DNA from 4 places in the Paenibacillus sp. M-152 genome. Region 3 is predicted to be linked to each of the others. Evidence: riboswitches for the same ligand, from Rfam matches in the RefSeq annotation. Region 3 holds a riboswitch; each other region holds the start of a gene.
What was found. A riboswitch is a leader RNA that binds a small molecule or an ion and turns the genes downstream of it on or off. The one in region 3 is predicted to bind cobalamin.
Positions count from the first base shown of each region.

Region 1: linked by a shared signal. The riboswitch ahead of EGM68_RS07095 (ABC transporter substrate-binding protein) and the one ahead of EGM68_RS25015 (ABC transporter substrate-binding protein) in region 3 are both predicted to bind cobalamin.
Region 2: linked by a shared signal. The riboswitch ahead of metE (5-methyltetrahydropteroyltriglutamate--homocysteine S-methyltransferase) and the one ahead of EGM68_RS25015 (ABC transporter substrate-binding protein) in region 3 are both predicted to bind cobalamin.
Region 4: linked by a shared signal. The riboswitch ahead of cobJ (precorrin-3B C(17)-methyltransferase) and the one ahead of EGM68_RS25015 (ABC transporter substrate-binding protein) in region 3 are both predicted to bind cobalamin.

Region 1 covers NZ_CP034141.1:1,583,352-1,587,804, reverse strand. Annotated here, with positions in the region: gene cobT (nicotinate-nucleotide--dimethylbenzimidazole phosphoribosyltransferase) at 1-83, opposite strand, end outside; gene EGM68_RS07105 (ABC transporter ATP-binding protein) at 126-962, opposite strand; gene EGM68_RS07100 (FecCD family ABC transporter permease) at 959-2,005, opposite strand; gene EGM68_RS07095 (ABC transporter substrate-binding protein) at 2,002-3,009, opposite strand; cobalamin riboswitch at 3,218-3,432, opposite strand; gene EGM68_RS07090 (histidine phosphatase family protein) at 3,529-4,281, opposite strand; gene cbiB (adenosylcobinamide-phosphate synthase CbiB) at 4,296-4,453, opposite strand, start outside.
Region 2 covers NZ_CP034141.1:5,500,787-5,505,239, reverse strand. Annotated here, with positions in the region: gene EGM68_RS24135 (DUF6985 domain-containing protein) at 54-587, shown strand; gene metE (5-methyltetrahydropteroyltriglutamate--homocysteine S-methyltransferase) at 676-2,994, opposite strand; cobalamin riboswitch at 3,153-3,348, opposite strand; gene nrdG (anaerobic ribonucleoside-triphosphate reductase activating protein) at 3,538-4,035, opposite strand; gene EGM68_RS24120 (anaerobic ribonucleoside triphosphate reductase) at 4,032-4,453, opposite strand, start outside.
Region 3 covers NZ_CP034141.1:5,700,078-5,704,530, forward strand. Annotated here, with positions in the region: gene nikB (nickel ABC transporter permease) at 1-874, opposite strand, end outside; gene EGM68_RS25015 (ABC transporter substrate-binding protein) at 890-2,473, opposite strand; cobalamin riboswitch at 2,693-2,896, opposite strand; gene EGM68_RS25020 (nucleobase:cation symporter-2 family protein) at 3,502-4,453, opposite strand, start outside.
Region 4 covers NZ_CP034141.1:5,470,225-5,474,677, reverse strand. Annotated here, with positions in the region: gene EGM68_RS24005 (GerAB/ArcD/ProY family transporter) at 1-193, shown strand, start outside; gene EGM68_RS24000 (uroporphyrinogen-III synthase) at 295-1,152, shown strand; gene EGM68_RS23995 (LOG family protein) at 1,351-1,905, shown strand; cobalamin riboswitch at 1,963-2,148, shown strand; gene cobJ (precorrin-3B C(17)-methyltransferase) at 2,457-4,265, shown strand; gene EGM68_RS23985 (sirohydrochlorin chelatase) at 4,358-4,453, shown strand, end outside.

The DNA.
Region 1 (4,453 bases), 1.7 Mb from region 3:
TCCAAATGTGCTGAAGCTGCCGAAGCCGCCACTCCATCCGGCTGGGCAATGCTATCGATCAGCTGACGCAGCTTGTCGTTCATATCTTCCACTCCCTGCTCTTTTTTTAGTATGTTCCCAATCTCCTATTGGTCTGCTGTAGACGCAGCGCTTCTGCGCAGCAAGAGCTGCGGCACACCGCTATCGGGATGCGGAAGCATCACAGGCTCAACACCATATACACGACGAATCCGGTCCTCTGTTAGCAAATCCGATGAAGTACCCAATCCTTCAACCATTCCATCCTTAAGTACAAGCAAATTATCGCAAAACTGTGCCGCCAAATTAAGATCATGCAGGACAGCAATGATTGTCACGCCCGTTTCTTGGCGCCATTCTGCCAGCAACTCCATAAATTCAAGCTGATAGCGCAAATCCAGATAAGTCGTAGGTTCGTCCAGCAGCAATACCTGTGGCTCCTGTACCATCACCTTTGCTAATGCTACACGCTGTCGCTGTCCCCCACTCAAGCGGTCCAATGTTCTGTCGGCCAGTGAAGTTAGACTCAATCGCGCTAGGACCCGATCCGTAATCGCCTCCACATCAACTCCCTTTTCCCTGCCTAGCCAGTCCTGATGAGGAAACCGTCCCATTTCTATAACTTCCCTGACGGTGTATCCCACTGGAGGAATTCCCTCCTGCTGGAGTACGGCTACAAGTTGGGAAAGCTCTTTTCTGCTGTAGCTACCGACCTTTTTACCATAGATATGAACACTTCCAGAAGTCGGCTGATCTACGCCAGAAAGCAGATGCAGCAACGTCGATTTTCCACTCCCATTCGGACCAATGATCCCCCACCAAGCTCCTTCGTCTACGTTCCAGCTAATATTCTTCAACACATGGAACTTTCCATAAGCACGGGTCAGGCCTGCTACCTCTAGCGCCCGATCATACACCTTCTGTAATTCACTTTGTTTGGTCACAACAGATCCCCCCTGCGTAGCTTCTTGTTCCGGTACAGGAGATACGCGAAGAATGGTGCCCCAACAAAGGCCGTCATAACGCCCAGAGGAATTTCCATTGGGGCCAACAACGTGCGAGCCGCCGTATCTGCCCAAGCCATAAAAATAGCTCCACCCAGTGCAGATAACGGAACAATCATCCGGTAATCGGGACCTGCCATCAGACGAATGATATGAGGCACAACAAGTCCAACAAAGCCAATGACTCCACATACCGAGACAGCGGCAGCTGTCAGCAAGGTAGATATGATCAGGACAGATAGCTTCGTCGCATCTACATGAACCCCCATATGAGCCGCTTGACGTTCTCCCAAAGCCAGAATATTCAGCACCCGTGCCCGGTTCCATAGAAACACCAGCCCAACGATCACGTAAGGTAAAAGAATTCCCGTATATGACCAACCTCGCAGACTGAGACTTCCCATCGTCCAGTACAATATTTCATTGACTGTTTCCTTCGACATGGCTGCCAGAAAAGAAACAATGGCTCCCCCAAAAAATTGCATCACCACACCTGATAAAATGAGGCTTTGGGTCGGAATTTTCCCACCTTCACGCGCCAACGTCAACACCATCCACAGCGTCAGCATGCCGGTTATAAATGCAACTAGCGGAAGCGTCCATATACCCACAAATGAAAATTGAAGCCCCCAATAAATCAGTACTGCTGCTCCGACCGAAGCTCCCGAGGATACCCCAAGGGTATACGGATCAGCCAAGGGATTACGCAACACACCCTGAAATCCGGCTCCCGCCAGCGCCAGCGCTGCTCCAACCAACATTCCCAGTAACACCCGTGGCAATCTGACCTTCAAAATGATCTGCTCTGAGGATGTATTCCAATCCGGTGTAAACGTATCACCTAACCACGGTAGGTGGTTGATCAAAATACCTGTGATTTGGCTGACCGGAAGACTGACCGAGCCGATGCCAAGACAGAGTAGCAGCGTCAGCAGCAGCAAGACAAGACCTGTCACCCCAAAACCGATCAGTCTACGGTTCATTTGAAAATTTCAGGGTACACGCCCTTAGCCACTTCCTTGAGCCCTTCCGTTACGCGTGGCCCCGGACGACTGATCAAATTATCATCCACGGCAAATACACGATGGTTACGAACAGCCGATATTTGATCCCATCCACTACGAGCTTTAATGATATCGCCGAGGGTCTGGCCTGTTTTGTCGTCCTTCACACTTTTGCTGTACAAAATCACGTCAGGGTTTGCAGCTATAATATTTTCCTCACTGATTTGGTACCACCCCTTCTGCGTAGCACCTACATTTTCACCACCTGCTAATGTAATCAGCTCGTCCATAAACTCGCCTTTACCCACTGTCCAGCCTGGTGAAAACTCGACGTATACCCGCAGCTTCTGCCCTTTGCCGATATTTTTAACTCCTTCTTTCACTTCTGCTACATCTGCTCTCATCTTGTCAGTCACCGCTCTCGCTTCTTTCTGATGATCGGTGATTTTCCCATACAATTCGATGTTAGCTATGACATCTTCAACTGTTTTCGGTTCTGTTTTAAAAATCATAATTCCCATGTCACGCAGCTTAGTCGTAGCCTGTTCACTAAGTGAAATCCCTGCAAAAACAACTTCCGGGTTCGCAGCAATGATCGCCTCTTCGTTCGGTTTCATAATACCGCCCATTTTAGGCTTTTTCGTAGCTGCCTCCGGGTAATCAGAGTAGTCGGATACACCAACAATTTCCTTATCCAGTCCGATAGCGAACAGCGCCTCGGTTTCTGCCGGGGAGACGGAAACGATCTTATCCGGTGCTTTTTTAAATGTAAATTCCTGTCCTGTTGCATCCTTAAGCGTTAGCGGGTAAACCGTTTTGCCCGGAGGCACTTGTGCGGTTACGGTCTGTCCCGGCTGCTGTGAAGAAGCTTGGCCCTCTTTATTTTCTGCATTTTTTCCATTTGCGCCACATGCACTCAGCCCAACTGCCAATATCAGCGCCAATAGACCTGTAGTCCATACCTTTATTTTTTTTCCTGCCATGATTTGCACCCCTTCATACATAAATCGTTAAGAGCGTTACTTGAACTTCATCCGATATTTTCTCATTCCAGCCTTCTTTTCCTATCAAAAACCCCCGCATCCTCATATCAGGACACAGGGGTCACGTTAGCACAGATCGTGCGCAGGCGGGCAGCTTCTTTCCGCATGGACAGTCACTGCGAACACGTCATCCTTTCCTCGAAGGATTATGGTGACAGGCGGACGGGCAGGTATCCTGACTTATGGAAAATGCATGTCCTGATATTCTTTCATATGCTTGGCGGCACATAAAACAGGGCTAATGAGCATGTTTCCATTTACAGTGGCGGGACCGCGTCGGACTCACACCGACTTCCCTTTTAACAGCGCAATAAAGGAAAGCAAGTTCCTCACATAGCGCCGACCTCGTCTGCTGGATATTTGATGTAGTGGTAGTCAAGCCGTTCTTTTACTTGATGATTATAGGTTAAAAAGAGTTAGCTTACAACCCAAACAGTCGCTTTATTCGCCTTGTTTAACCTAATGAGAAAGCAATCTTGCTATACAATTGTGCGGTCCTGTCAACCTTAACTGAATCCTAAATGCTTCTCCCGGCTTCGGATTCAGACTCCAAAAATCATGGCCAGGCATAAGCATACAAGCCAACTGACGAATTACACCACCATGCGTGACAATCAAAACAGAGGACGGCGCAGCATTCGACTCCATTGGCTGAACCTCCAAAGCAATGCGCCAGGCAAACAGAGAGTCTAGGAATTCACGCAGACGATTCACAAAATGAATCCAAGGCTCTCCTCCAGGTGGGGTGAATTGTTGCGGCTCATCAATCCAAGCGCGATACAACGCCACATCCTTAAGCATGTCATACGTTTTTCCATCCCACTCACCAAAGTGAAGTTCTCGCAGACGTGGTTCCATGATAGGAGGCATAGCAGAGAGGGAACATTCAGACGTCAATGCAGACTCCGGCAAAATGATCTGCAAGGTCTGGCGACATCGCATCAAGTCGCTGCAATAGATTCGAGCAAAGGAATGTCCCTGCAATTTTTTCTGTAAAGTCTTTAACTCCTGCTCTGCTCCCGACAGTAAACCCAAGTCGGCATGTCCCAGATATCGACGTTCCTTATTCCATAAGGTCGTGCCATGACGAACTAGCACGAGCTCCATGTCCCACTGCAGATCTTCTTTAGCATCATTCGGCTTACTAACCTGTTGTGAGTTCGGACTTGGTGCACTTTCTCGCACTCTTTTTCCTTCTGTATCTTGTTTCAAAATCGTGTCACTCCTCACTGCATCCATCCCAAGGCAAAACACCCTGCAGCTCCCATCAAACATAACCCTACAAACATAGTGGATACGGCGAACATCAGCCGGATCGTATGCCGGATATCCTTCGACTCCAGCGGTCGTATCCCTTCGCCCATATATGCCCGAAAGGAGCGTA
Region 2 (4,453 bases), 200 kb from region 3:
GTAAGGTGTTCAATAGAGTTAAAGATTACCTATGATGAAGAGGTGGATAAAGGATGGACTGGAAACACTGGTATAGGGAATTGGAACAGGATGATGAGACTTGGGATGTGTCGGAGGAGGTTGTACTACGTGGTGTGGTACATCTTGATTTTTGCGGGCAGCCATCGGAGGTAGAAGCTGAATTTATCGTGGGAGCCGACTCTGAAGAACAGGCACAGATTATAGAAGAACCTACAGAGCTGCAAAAAAAGACATGGGAGACGTATATGGCATGTTCGTCAGAGATCCATCCTCAAGTGTTGGAGTCCATACACCATTATTATGTAGACATAGTGGAAAAGTATCGGAAGGCATACAGCTCATGGGGAGAGGACCCTAATGAATATGCGCCTTATGTGGAGCGACCAGAGCAATTGCTGGATCGAATGCAGCTTATATCTATACTGATTTCCGACTCATCGGAAAAGGATGAACTATATTTGAATTTTAGTTGTTCCTGGGATCGAGAGCATGGCTTAGGTGTACATCTGAAGCAGATGAAAATCGAGCATATTCAAGGTGCATATACATTATATGACTTGGAATAAATAAAACCCCCTTCCGGTCTCTAATAGAAAGACCGAAAGGGAATAGGATATGGTGGACATGATGACGCGATTGGATATGATAAATATATTAGTTGGATACAGACAGCACGGCACGGGCTGCTTGAGCCGCCTGTACCATTTGCCGCAATGCGGCAACAGATTCTTCCTTGGTACGGGTTTTCAGCCCACAGTCTGGATTAACCCAGAACAAATCTGATGGCAGTACGCGCAAGGCACGCTGAATCATGCTTAGCATTTCTGATACATCAGGAATGCGCGGACTGTGGATATCGTATACACCCAGACCGATGCCTTTGTCGTAAACCTGATCCTCAAAGCTAACAATCAGTTCTCCGTGGCTACGAGAGGTTTCAATAGAAATCACGTCGGCATCCATGTCTGAAATGGACTGGATCATATCCTGGAATTCGGAATAGCACATGTGTGTATGGATTTGGGTCGCAGGCTGAGCGGTGGCCGTGGTCACAAGGAAGGCTTGAACTGCCCAATCCAGATAGGCCTGCTGTTGTTCTTTTTTCAACGGAAGCCCTTCACGAATTGCGGGTTCATCCACCTGAATCATGCTAATACCCGCTTGTTCGAGTGCCTCTACCTCTGCCCGTAATGCCAGAGCTAACTGCAAAGCTACTTGCCTGCGTGGAATATCATTACGTTCAAAGGACCAGTTCAAAATGGTCACAGGGCCTGTAAGCATCCCTTTAACTGGCTTGGAGGTTAACGACTGAGCAAATGCCGTCTCTTCCACGGTCATAGGTTGATCGAACGACACATCTCCGTAAATGATCGGCGGTTTAACACAGCGGGAGCCGTAGGACTGCACCCACCCGTTTTGTGTAAAAGCAAAGCCTTTCAGCTTTTCGCCAAAAAATTCAACCATGTCGGTCCGTTCAAATTCCCCATGTACAAGCACATCTATGCCAATGTCCTCTTGGATATCAATCCATTCCTTGATCTGCTGTTGGATGAATGTCCGATATTGCTCGGCAGACCATTCTCCTTTGCGATAGTGCAGACGGGCCTTGCGGACCTCAGCAGTTTGCGGGAAGCTGCCGATGGTCGTCGTAGGTAGTGGGGGCAACTTCAGCCTATTTTGCTGAATCACCCGGCGCTCGGCGAAAGGAACGCTGCGTGACAGTGGCTCTTTTGCCAGCAGGTCGGCCAAATCGGCAGCTGTCTGTACCCTTGCCGCGGAGCGGTTGAAGCGGGCTACCGCATCCGAACTTTGCTCAAGCTTGGCAAGTGCGGATGGATCGTGCTTGCCAAGTGCAGCCGTCAAGCCTGCGATTTCATCCAGCTTTTCATCGGCAAAGGCTAGTGCATGCACCAGTTCTTGGTCCAGCTTATGCTCTGCGTCCAGACTGACCGGCACATGCAGCAGACTGCACGATGGCTGTACGATAAGCTGTGCGGCAGTGGTCTGTTCTGCTAACTGGTCCAACAGTGCAGCCACGGCATTCAGGTCGCTGCGCCAGATATTGCGTCCGTCAATGACACCAGCACCCAGCGTTTTCCCTTTAGGGAAGCCATGCTGGCATATATGCTGAAGATTTTCGCCATCATCGTATACAAAATCAAGACCCAGTCCCTGTACCGGAAGTTCAGTCAGACGCTCATAATGGTCCAGGCTGCCAAAGTAGGTTTGCAGCATGATGTTCAACGAGGGTGCAGCTTGGGTCAAAGCTTCATAGACCTCCTGAATAATCTCCAGATCCTCTGCCGGGAATGAGGTGGTCAGGACAGGTTCATCGATTTGGACCCATTGAACGCCTTCTGCTGCTAGCTCTGACAAGACTCGGGCGTATAAAGGCTGGAAGGTTCGTATAATAGAAGCGAGATCCTTACGATCATAGCCTTTGGATAAAACAACAAATGAATAGGGACCGATGAGAACCGGTTTACCTTCAATGCCTAGCTCCTGCTTTGCTTCACGATAAGCTAGTAATGGTTTGTTTTCAGTGAGCACCGGAGCCGCGTTCGCCAATTCGGGAACGATGTAGTGGTAATTGGTATTCATCCATTTGGTCATTTCACTGGCAGTAGCTCCCTTCTGCCCACGTGCGATCCCGAAATACACAGATAGAGGAACTGGACCTGTAAAACGATAGTTGAAGCGTTCGGGGACGAGACCAAACATCACGGATGTATCCAGCACGTGATCGTAATAGGAGAAGTCTCCGACAGGAATGCGATCAATCCCTTTGTCACGTTGCTTGCTCAGATGCTCCAGACGCAATCTTTTCATCTCACTATGCAGTTCGCTTTCGTCAATACTACCCTGCCAGAAGCGCTCCAGTGCTTTCTTCCATTCCCGGTTCCCACCAATACGCGGATAACCCAGATTACTGCTAATCAAACCCGACAATGCAGATCGTTCGTTAATGGACATGTAGGTTTCCTCCTAACTGGTAGCCAGTTTATTTTTACGTACCAAAAAAGGCATTCTGTCCCCAAGGCTAAAAATGAATAGGGGAAAGAATGCCTCCGCGATTAAAATTCAAAAATACGGCGACTGCTCTTAACACCTCCCTATCTTCCGTAGGTACTGCGATGTTGTTAAAATAGGCAGGTCTCCTGACTTGCGGATCATGACGTTCAGCATCCCTTCCCGGTCTTTGGACCAGTGGGTGTATGAGTAGCTGAACATTCCCCGTTTACAGTGGCGGGACCGTCCCGGATTTGCACCGGCTTCCCTTTTAAGTCTGATCTGAATAGAACAGACACCTATTTCCAGGCTATGCGATTAAGGTATGACGAATAATTATGCACTCGTATACTTGTTCACCATCATAAGTGAAACTCACAGGATGTGCAATAGAAACAGTAATAGAAACTGGAGTGGAATCTGTTAGTTATATGCAAAAAAGACAATCCCAACCCATCGTGGGGGACTTGTCTTTTGTATAGCATCTTGCTAAGTAGAACATCGCCTTTAAGTCAATGAAACGGTGTAACCTGCTCGAGTACTGGCTTTGACATCTACCAGGCGCTGATTACGGCTGCCCCGAAAGGGGAGGGTCAGATCTTTTTGCTGTTCAACAAAACGGCCATCTACAATCACGTCACACAAAAGAGCTAGCTCCTGTCGTTCCGGATCCATGAGCAGATCCTCGTAAACAAAGCCTGTATAGGCCCATACGGTTCGGTCGGGACAAGCCGCGCGGAAGTCACGTACAAATTGCGAGCATTCTGCTGCTGAGAAAAAGGGGTCTCCCCCGCAGAGAGTCAGTCCGTCCAACAGCGGATTATCCATGATATCACGGATAACCTCCTGTTGACGCTCAGGCGTGAATGGCTCCCCTGCGCGGAAATTCCACGAAGTTGGATTAAAACAGCCGGGACAGGCATGGCGGCAACCGCTAATGAATACAACGGTGCGCAGGCCGTATCCTTCATTCAGAGATTCCGGAATATAGCCGCACAAATTCACTTATGCTTCACCCGGTCGCGGACTTCGGCTTGCTTGGCAGCATTAAAACGAACGGTATAATCTCCTGTCAGATATCCGGTTACCCGACGTAAACGCTGAAAGTGCGTGTGTTCCTCATCTGTGCCGCATTGAGGACAGCTTGTCCCGATAATCCCTTCATAGCCGCATTCCGTACAACGATCTACCGGATGGTTGATGGAAAAGTAGCCGATGTTCTGTTGAAGTGCGTACTGAACAATTTTAAGAAATGCATCCGGGTTATTCCGTGCATTACCGTCCAGCTCAATGTATGAAATTGCACCCGCATTACATAGATTATGGAACGGAGCCTCCAAGCTGATTTTACGTGCAGCGGGAAGCTTGTAATACACCGGAATATGAAAGGAATTCGTGTAATATTCCCGGTCATTTACTTCAG
Region 3 (4,453 bases):
GAACACCTACAATTAAAAATGCAGCAAACATAACATATCCCTGAATCACCGGGTAATCCCGCTGCGTAATTGCATCTATAAAATACTTGCCCAACCCTGGCCATGAAAAAATGGTCTCTACGATGACGTTACCTGCCAGCATAAATGATAGATTCGTACCTAACAGCGTAATCATTGGCAGAACGGCATGTTTAAATAGCTCAAAAAAGAGAATATGCATACGGGAAAAACCGCGAGCCCTCGCTGCCTTCACAAAATTGCGGTCACTCAGCTCCAGCATTTGAGCGCGCAATACACGAGCTTGCACCGTTCCCAATCCTGCACCAAGCGTCAGCGCTGGGAGTACTAAATGTGTCCAGTCCTCCCTTCCCATGGATGGGAGCCAGCCCAAGCGAACGGAAAATAGATAGATTAGCAGAAAACCAAGCCAAAAAGAAGGGATCGACGATCCTAGCAAAGCGAACAGCCTGCCCAGACGATCTAGTGGACCGCTGACTTTTAGCGAGGCAGCCAGCCCCATCCCAAGCGTAAGCACCGTCATGACGGCAAAGCCCGCCAAAGCTAGCTCCACCGTAGCGGGCAGTCTGCTCCACAGTTCGTTTAGCACCGACTCCTTGGACACATATGAGGTTCCCCAATGTCCCGTGAACACATCCCGCAGCCAGTTCACATATTGAATATGAAGCGGCTCATTCAAGCCCAGTTCGTTTCGCAGCGCGGTCAGCGCCTCCCCAGAAGCAGGAACATTATGCGCGGTGAGCAAAATGAGGGCAGGGTCACCAGGGGCCAGCCTCATCAGTACAAAAGTCAGCGTGGATACAACGAATACAATGATGGGCAGCTGCGCCACACGTTCCAGTATAAAACGAATCATAGGATACGTAGCTCGTTATTCCGCAATATCGGATTGCGCTGTAATGTAGTAATACTCGATCGGATGCGGCGTAAAGCCCTCTACCCCTTTTTTCACGCCAAACACATTGTCAGGGTGTACAATGAACGACTGCGGCAAGTCTGTATTGATAATATCCAGTGCTTGCAGTGTTACCGCATTACGCTGTGTGGTATCGTTTGCCAACTTCAGGCTGTGAAGAATATCCTCCAGCGGTTTGGAAGCATAACGGCTTACATTAGCTTCACTTGTAGAGGAGTAGAACATGTCCATAAAATACTGCGGTTCCCCTGTATGGGCCGTGAGCATGCTGTACATAGCAAAATCCCAATCGTTTTTGGTCAACGCCTCGTCGATATTTTCCACCTTGCGAATCTTGACCTGGATTCCCTCATTCAGCAACTGGCTCTGAATAACCTCAGCCATGACGGATAGCTCCGGACGCTGAGGGAAGGTCAGCAGCGTAACCTCGAATGGCTTGCCCTGCTTGGACCATGTGCCTTGGGCATCCTTTTGCCAGCCATCCTTCGTCAACAACTGCTCTGCCGTTCCGTTCAATGCTTTGCGCTCAATCTTACCGAAGGGAAGGATACTCGGAAACGGGCTGCTTGCTTCCGTACCGTAGCCCCTCATGACGGCGCTCACAATGGATGCGCGCGGAATCAGACTGTCCACCACCTTACGGTTGGCCGCATCCTTGAACACAGACGATTCCATGTTGTACACAATCATATGGGTACGCAAGGACGGAGCCGACAGCACTTGTAGCTTGTCGTTCTTTTTTAATACCTCTGCGTTATCTACCGGAATATCCGTCGCTACATCCACCTCACCGGATTGCAACGCCATCAGGCGCGAATTACCGTCCGTAATGAATTTCATCGTTGCTTCAGCCAGTCGTGCCTTTTCGCCCCAATATCCATCATAACGCTCTACGACCAAGGATTGATCCTTGTTAAAGGCTTTGATTTTAAAAGCACCTGTCATTGCAGGGTAGCTCTGCTCATCTTTCATGGATGCCACATCCAGCACGATTGTTGACGGATCAGCCAGATTGGATGCCAGCGCTGCATTCGGTTGGTTTGTCGTGATTTTCAGCGTCAGCGGGCCATTTACATCAATGGACTTCACATCCAGTAAATCCTTCGCCAGGTGACTTTTCTCGATAGAGCGCAGCAAAGATGCTTTTACGCTTACTGCATCCATACTCTTTCCATCATGAAAAGTGACCTTATCCTGCAAGCTGAACGTCCACACGTTAGGACTGTCGTGCTTCCATTCCTTGGCTAGCCAAGCCACAGGCTCCAACTTTTCATTCAAACGAATGAGTGTCTCACCGGCACCGGAACGCATCACATCCCAGCTATTGTCTCCATGCGGATCGACGCCTGACGGTTTCCACGTATACGCCATCACCAGCTTTTTACCTGCTGGAGTCTGTTGTGCAGGAGTATTCTCACCCTTGCCTGAGCTATCCTCCGTCTTCGTGGCTGTGCCGCATCCCGAAAGAGCCATAACTGCCATCAGCAGCAGCAATCCTGTACATATGAACCATGAACGCCTATTACGATTGCCTATCATCCCACATTTCCTCCTCTATCTTGTAAAATATCGTATAAACCTAACGCAAAACGCGAAAAAAGCATTCCCAACCACTTGACCAGCAGTCAGAAATGCTTTCATTATAAAATGTCAAAACTCACCTCAAAGCCAACTCCAAAAACATAGAAGGGATCAGATCGGTTTCAGACATTCCGTATGCAGCACGCCTAACCACCTCCCCAGCATCCCGTGGGTCTGACAGTGATGTCAAAACAGGCAGGTCTCCTGACTCCAGGCTTATCTTTCAGGCCTTCCCGGTTCCTCACAGTTCCAGTGGCTATTCTGAAAGCTCCAGCAGTACCCTGCTGATGCCTGTATACAGTGGCGGGTCCGTGTCGGAATCTACCGAACTTCCCTTTTAAGTGAACACGCTCAACAACTATCTACATCGTCTCAACAAAACCTCGTATATAGAGTTGTCCGGCTCACACCTGTTTTCTTCCTTTATTCCTTTTTATTACGAATTAGGATTATCTTATTTTGTTGCTACTGGCTTGTCAACAAATGCAGCGTAATATTTTAAATTTGAATGATACGATTAGAATCAAGGCTGTGACTATTCATTGCATGCACGCAATTCACGTGCTAAAATTAGGTATAGAGATATCCACCGTATCCGTATACTAAAAAGAGCCTTCGCCGCGCCAACGGCAAAGACTCCTAGGATTTGAAAGGCTGTGGATCACCACGGCGCGCTAAATGCTTAGCTAAACCCACCGTTAGGCGCCTAACCTAATCAAGCGGTGGGTTTTCGCTTGTTCCGAAATTTCCGACGCAGCCAGCGATAAAGTTTACGAATACTAAACACCAGGCTTAGTAACGTAACCATCCAACGCAACACATCGTAGCACGACACAAGTGTGACCATCGGCTTCACCCCCTTTCGGGAAGCTGCACCGTGGTCCGAAAACATCCACCACTATAACCCGCTCTTGGTAACCCCATGCCAAACAGCCGGAAAAGAGGCTACGTCCTCTTTCCGGCTATTTTGGTTTATTTCCTATTCATCAAACCTTCTGTGGAACCTCCGAGACATTTACACCTTTGACCGATTCACCCTGTTTTCTTGCCAAAACGATGTTCAAGACAATTGCCGTAATCGAGCCCGATACAATACCATTTTGCAGCAGCATTTTGGCAAAGCTAGGCAGTTGGTCAAACATTTGCGGCAGAACAGCTGAGCCTAGGCCTACAGCAATACTGCATGCTGCGATCAGCAGATTGCTTTCCTTCCGCAGATCTACTTCTGACAAAATAGACATACCTGATGCAGCAACCGAGCCAAACATGACGATCATTGCCCCGCCCAGCACAGCGTTAGGAATCACTGTCGTCAGGGCAGCCAGCTTAGGCAGCAAACCGAGAACGACCATGATGCCGCCCGCAGCAAAAATAACGTTACGCGATTTGACGCGAGTTAGCGAGATCAGACCCACATTTTGCGAGAAGGCCGTGTAAGGGAACGCATTAAAAATACCGCCCAGCATAATCGCGAGCCCCTCCGAACGAAGTCCATTGACGATTTGCTTTTGTTCCACCTTCTGATCAATCGCTTTACCTACTGCCAGATAAACCCCCGTAGACTCGACCATGCTGACAATATTGACGATAATCATCGTGCATACCGCCATAATGCTGAATTCTGGCTTGCCAAAATAAAACGGCTGCGCAATACTCACCCATGAAGCATCCGCTACGGGAGCAAAATGCACCATTCCCATCGCATAGGCGACCACAGTACCTGCGAACAGACCAATAAGTACGGAAATCGAGCGTAAAAAGCCCTTAGCTACTCGATTGACAAGCAGAATAACCAGTAGTGTAACCAGTGCCAGCAGTAAATTACGCGGCTGTCCAAAATCCGCGCTGCCCTGACCACCCGCTACATTGTTCATCGCCACCGGAATAAGGGATAGACCGATAATCGTAACAACCGAGCCGGTAACCACTGTTGGGAAA
Region 4 (4,453 bases), 230 kb from region 3:
TGATTTTAGCCGGGAATGGACTGCGGTGATGGTCATTTTTTTTGTATTCATGCCCTTCTTGCTGTGGATGTTGCTACGGCCCAAATTTAAAGGGAGTGGCAACGATGATAAGTCCTCTTCTGGTAGGGAGAGGGATAGAAGTGATCAGAAAGAAGGCCAGCAGGAAAGCGAAACAGGACACACCCACTTATAAGATTACTATATTTATCGAAAAAGTAATTCTTATTTGTGTTTTGCCTCTCTGATTGTATACTTGGTAGAAAGAAATATGACTTCTACAAGGGAGGCAACAGCATGGCACAACGCATGGCAGGTAAGAGAGTCGCTCTTGCCGGTCCCCGTAAAGCAGAAGAAATGGCACTGCTAGTTATGAAGATGGGGGGCGAGCCAGTAGAGCGTCCGGCCCAGGGGACTGTTTTTCTAGATGATATCGAGCTGCGCAACGCTGTTGTATCATGGGTGAAGAACCCTCCGGACTGGTACATCTTCACGACCGGTATGGGACTGGATGCTCTGTTCGATATGGCGGAGGATATGGGCGTGGCCGAGCAGATTATAGAGCTGCTGCAATCCTCCAACATTGCAGCACGGGGCTACAAGACGGTCAATGGACTCAAAAAGCGTGGCTTTACGCCAGCAGTACGGGACGAGGACGGAAGTTTGATCGGATTGACACGGGCCTTTGCCCCATATGATCTGAAGGGGAAGGAAGTGCTGTTGCAACTGCATGGAGACCCGGCCCCCCGGTTGGTAGAGTGGCTGGATGAGCAGGGCGCAGTGACCCGCCAAGTACTTCCTTATAAGCATATCCCACCTGCAGAAGCAAAATTGCAGGCGTTACTAGATGATGTTATAAACCGTACGATTGATGCCGTTACGTTCACGAGTGGCCCGCAAATCCGATTTTTGGCCCAATATGCCAGAGAGCAAAATCGATTTGAGGATTTACTGGAAGCTTTTCGTGAAGATGTAATTGCTGTATCGGTGGGCAAGGTGACCGCACAATCCATTTTGGAAGAAGGGATTGAACGAATCGTGTTTCCAACTGAAGAGCGCATGGGTGCGATGATGGTGGAGCTGGGCAAATATTTTGAACATAGTGATTCGGTGCATGGCTGTGGTCTGAAAAGCGTGAACGGTCATTTGAAATGAGCTAGAAATGATAATGCAGTAAGCTAAAATGAACTTATATTTACTAATAAAGCGTAAAATAGAGATAAGGGCCTACGAGGTCTTTATCTTTTTTTGTTGGACATGCATCGACAAAGTTTTTTGTTATAGCGAAAATATTTATCTAATATAATGAATAAGTTTCGATGCATGATATTGAGGACAGGAGCTGAGACGTTTATGAATTCTATTTGTGTATTTGCAGGGTCCAGACCTGGACATTCATCGGTATATGTTGAGGCCGCAGGCAAGCTGGGTGAAGCTATGGCTCGCCAGCATATCCGTCTAATTTATGGTGGCTCCAGCAGGGGGCTGATGGGTAAGGTGGCGGATGAACTACTGGCGGGTGACGGTCAGGTCACCGGCATTATGCCCACCCTATTATTCGATGCAGAGATCATTCATCGGGGAGTTACCGAGTTTATTGAGGTAGCAAGCATGCATGAACGTAAAGCGGCGATGAGCGAGATGGCCGATGCGTTTATAGCCCTTCCGGGTGGCTTGGGAACCTTTGAGGAGCTGTTCGAGGTATTGTGCTGGGCGCAAATCGGCATACATCGCAAGCCCATTGGGCTGCTGAATGTGAATGGATATTTTGACCCGTTGATAGAAATGGTACGTCATAGCGTGCAGGAAGGGTTTACCGGAGCTGATCATCCAGCACTACTGAGTATCTCTGCGGACCCGGATGAATTGCTGCATATGCTGAAAAATAAGGCAGAGAACTTGAAATAAAGCTTTTTTCGTGCTTGCACAACTGATTGAGGCAAGGTTATGATAAGACCCATAATCAAATAGCGGACAGACAAGGTGCCTTTGCGGTTGAGCAAAGGGTAACAGGGAATCGGGTGCAAGTCCCGAGCGGTCCCGCCACTGTAAGGAAGAGGATTCTTTTAAATGGTCACTCGTACAAAACGGGGAAGACGAAAGAATCCGTTGATGCCAAGCCAGGAGACCTACCTTGATCTGTATGCACCGTTAACCTTCGCGGAGAGGATGGGTGTACGAAATCAGGAAATCAGGCACACGTTGCTTTTTCCATGTTGGTTACAGGTTTGCGTGGATATGAACGTGTAGCAGCGTTTGAAGCGCAAACAAAACAGATGGAAAACAACGGCAGATTGGAGGAAGACAAGACTGTCCTCTTACGCTGTTTCGTCTGATGAGAGAGATACGTACATAGGAACCCCATCCGGGCAGGATGGGGTTTTTTCGAGTTACAGGATGCCACAAATTATTGAAATAGATAGTATAGCTGCCCTGAAAAGGATGATAGGAGGAGCACGATGAGCCCATTAGGAAAATTGCTGGTGATTGGATTTGGACCAGGAGATATGGAACATATCACAAAACGTGCGTTGGATGCGCTGGCCGAAAGTGAGGTCATTATCGGCTACAATACCTACGTTGATTTGATCCGTCCGTTGTTGAACGGACAGGAGATTGTACGCACAGGGATGACAGAGGAAGTGAGCCGTGCGCAGGAGGCGGTTCGCCAAGCAGAGATGGGCAAGAAGGTAGCCGTCATTTCCAGTGGAGATGCTGGGGTCTATGGCATGGCAGGTCTGGTGTACGAAGTGCTGATGCAAAAAGGCTGGCGTCGCGAGGACGGGGTTGAGGTGGAGGTTGTGCCGGGGATCTCGGCTATTCAATCCTGTGCTTCGTTGTTGGGAGCGCCAGTTATGCATGATGCTTGCACGATCAGTCTGAGTGATCATCTGACCCCGTGGGAAACAATCGTGAAGCGTGTAGAAGCTGCGGCTTCGGCTGATTTTGTGATTGCATTATACAACCCGCGTAGTGGTCGGCGTACCCGCCAGATTGTGGAGACGCAGTCCATTTTGCTTCGTTACCGTGATCCGCAGACTCCGGTTGGGCTGGTGAAGAGTGCTTATCGTGAACGTCAGCAGGTTATTGTGACGACGCTGGAAGATATGCTGAACCATGATATCGGGATGCTGACGACCGTAATCATCGGCAATTCCTCGACGACAGTGTATGACGGCTTAATCGTGACTCCACGCGGCTATCAGCGTAAATACACGCTGGACGCGACCGAACAGGTGCTCAAACCGCATCAGCGGCTTCGCACGGAAGCGGAGCCGTGGTCGCTGGGCGCGCAAGAGGATCGCGCGCTGGATGCACCGCAGGGAGGCGGAGCTCTGACTGCGCCTACCGGGCCTTCTGCGAGCGGTGCTGCGGTTGCCACGCAGGCACGCCCGCAAGCGATGGCTGCTGTACAGGTGCCGCCTGCGAAGCAAACCGGGGCGACCCCAGCATCGCTGGCAGCAGAGGCGCTCGGTCGTCTTGCTGTTGGCGGCAAGCTGCCAGGCGAAGCCAACGCTCGCTGGAGCGGGCAAGCGCCTACCGCCCAGAGCGCCGTTGGAACGGCAGCAGGGGCCGGAGCAGGAGCTGCGGCTGCGAAGGCGTCAGGCGGCTTTGGCAAGCCTGCGCTGTTTGAGGTGGGGGTTTCCCCTGGCGTGGGAAACAAGAAGTTCACTGCTCGGCAGATGGCACTGCTCGCCGAGGTAGCGGGTGATGATGGCGAGCTGGAATACACGCCAGATCATCAGATCGTGCTGCGCGTGCCGTGCCTAGACCCTGAGGAACTGGTCGGTCGGCTGCGGGATGAACGATTCATTGTCATGCCGCTCGGCGATGTGTTTAAGGTCAAGGCGTGCGACTTCTGCAATATGGAGAAAGATGACGCTGTGCCTGTGGCTGAGCACCTACAGGTTGTACTCGGCGGATTACAGGCACCCAAGGAAACGAGCATTGCTTTGAACGGATGCGGCATGGCCTGCTATGGAGCGGTGCTGGAGGATATCGGAATTGTCTACCGCAAGGGAGGATATGATCTTTTCCTCGGCGGCAAAAAATTTGGCCGTAATGCTCATGCCGCTCAGCCCGTAGCGGAAGGGATTCCAGGTGATCAGATTACGGACATCGTGGAGAATATTATCGCTGAATACAAGGAAAAAGGGCATCCGAACGAGCGTTTTCATAAGTTTTTCAAACGTGTAGGCATCGTTGCGGGTTTCCGGCATGAAGATTCACCGGCAACAGTAGAAGTGAACGCGGTTTGTGGTGATTAATAGGTTGGTAGGCTTGATGAACCGGATACAAGCATATATATAAAATAGGGCGTATGTAGACTATCCCTATAAATGAGGAGGAACAAACAGCAGTGGATGCAATATTGTTGGTTGGACATGGAAGTCGGGACCCAGAGGGTAATCAGGAACTACTGGAATTTGCACAGGCGGTGGCAGATCGGGCGCCA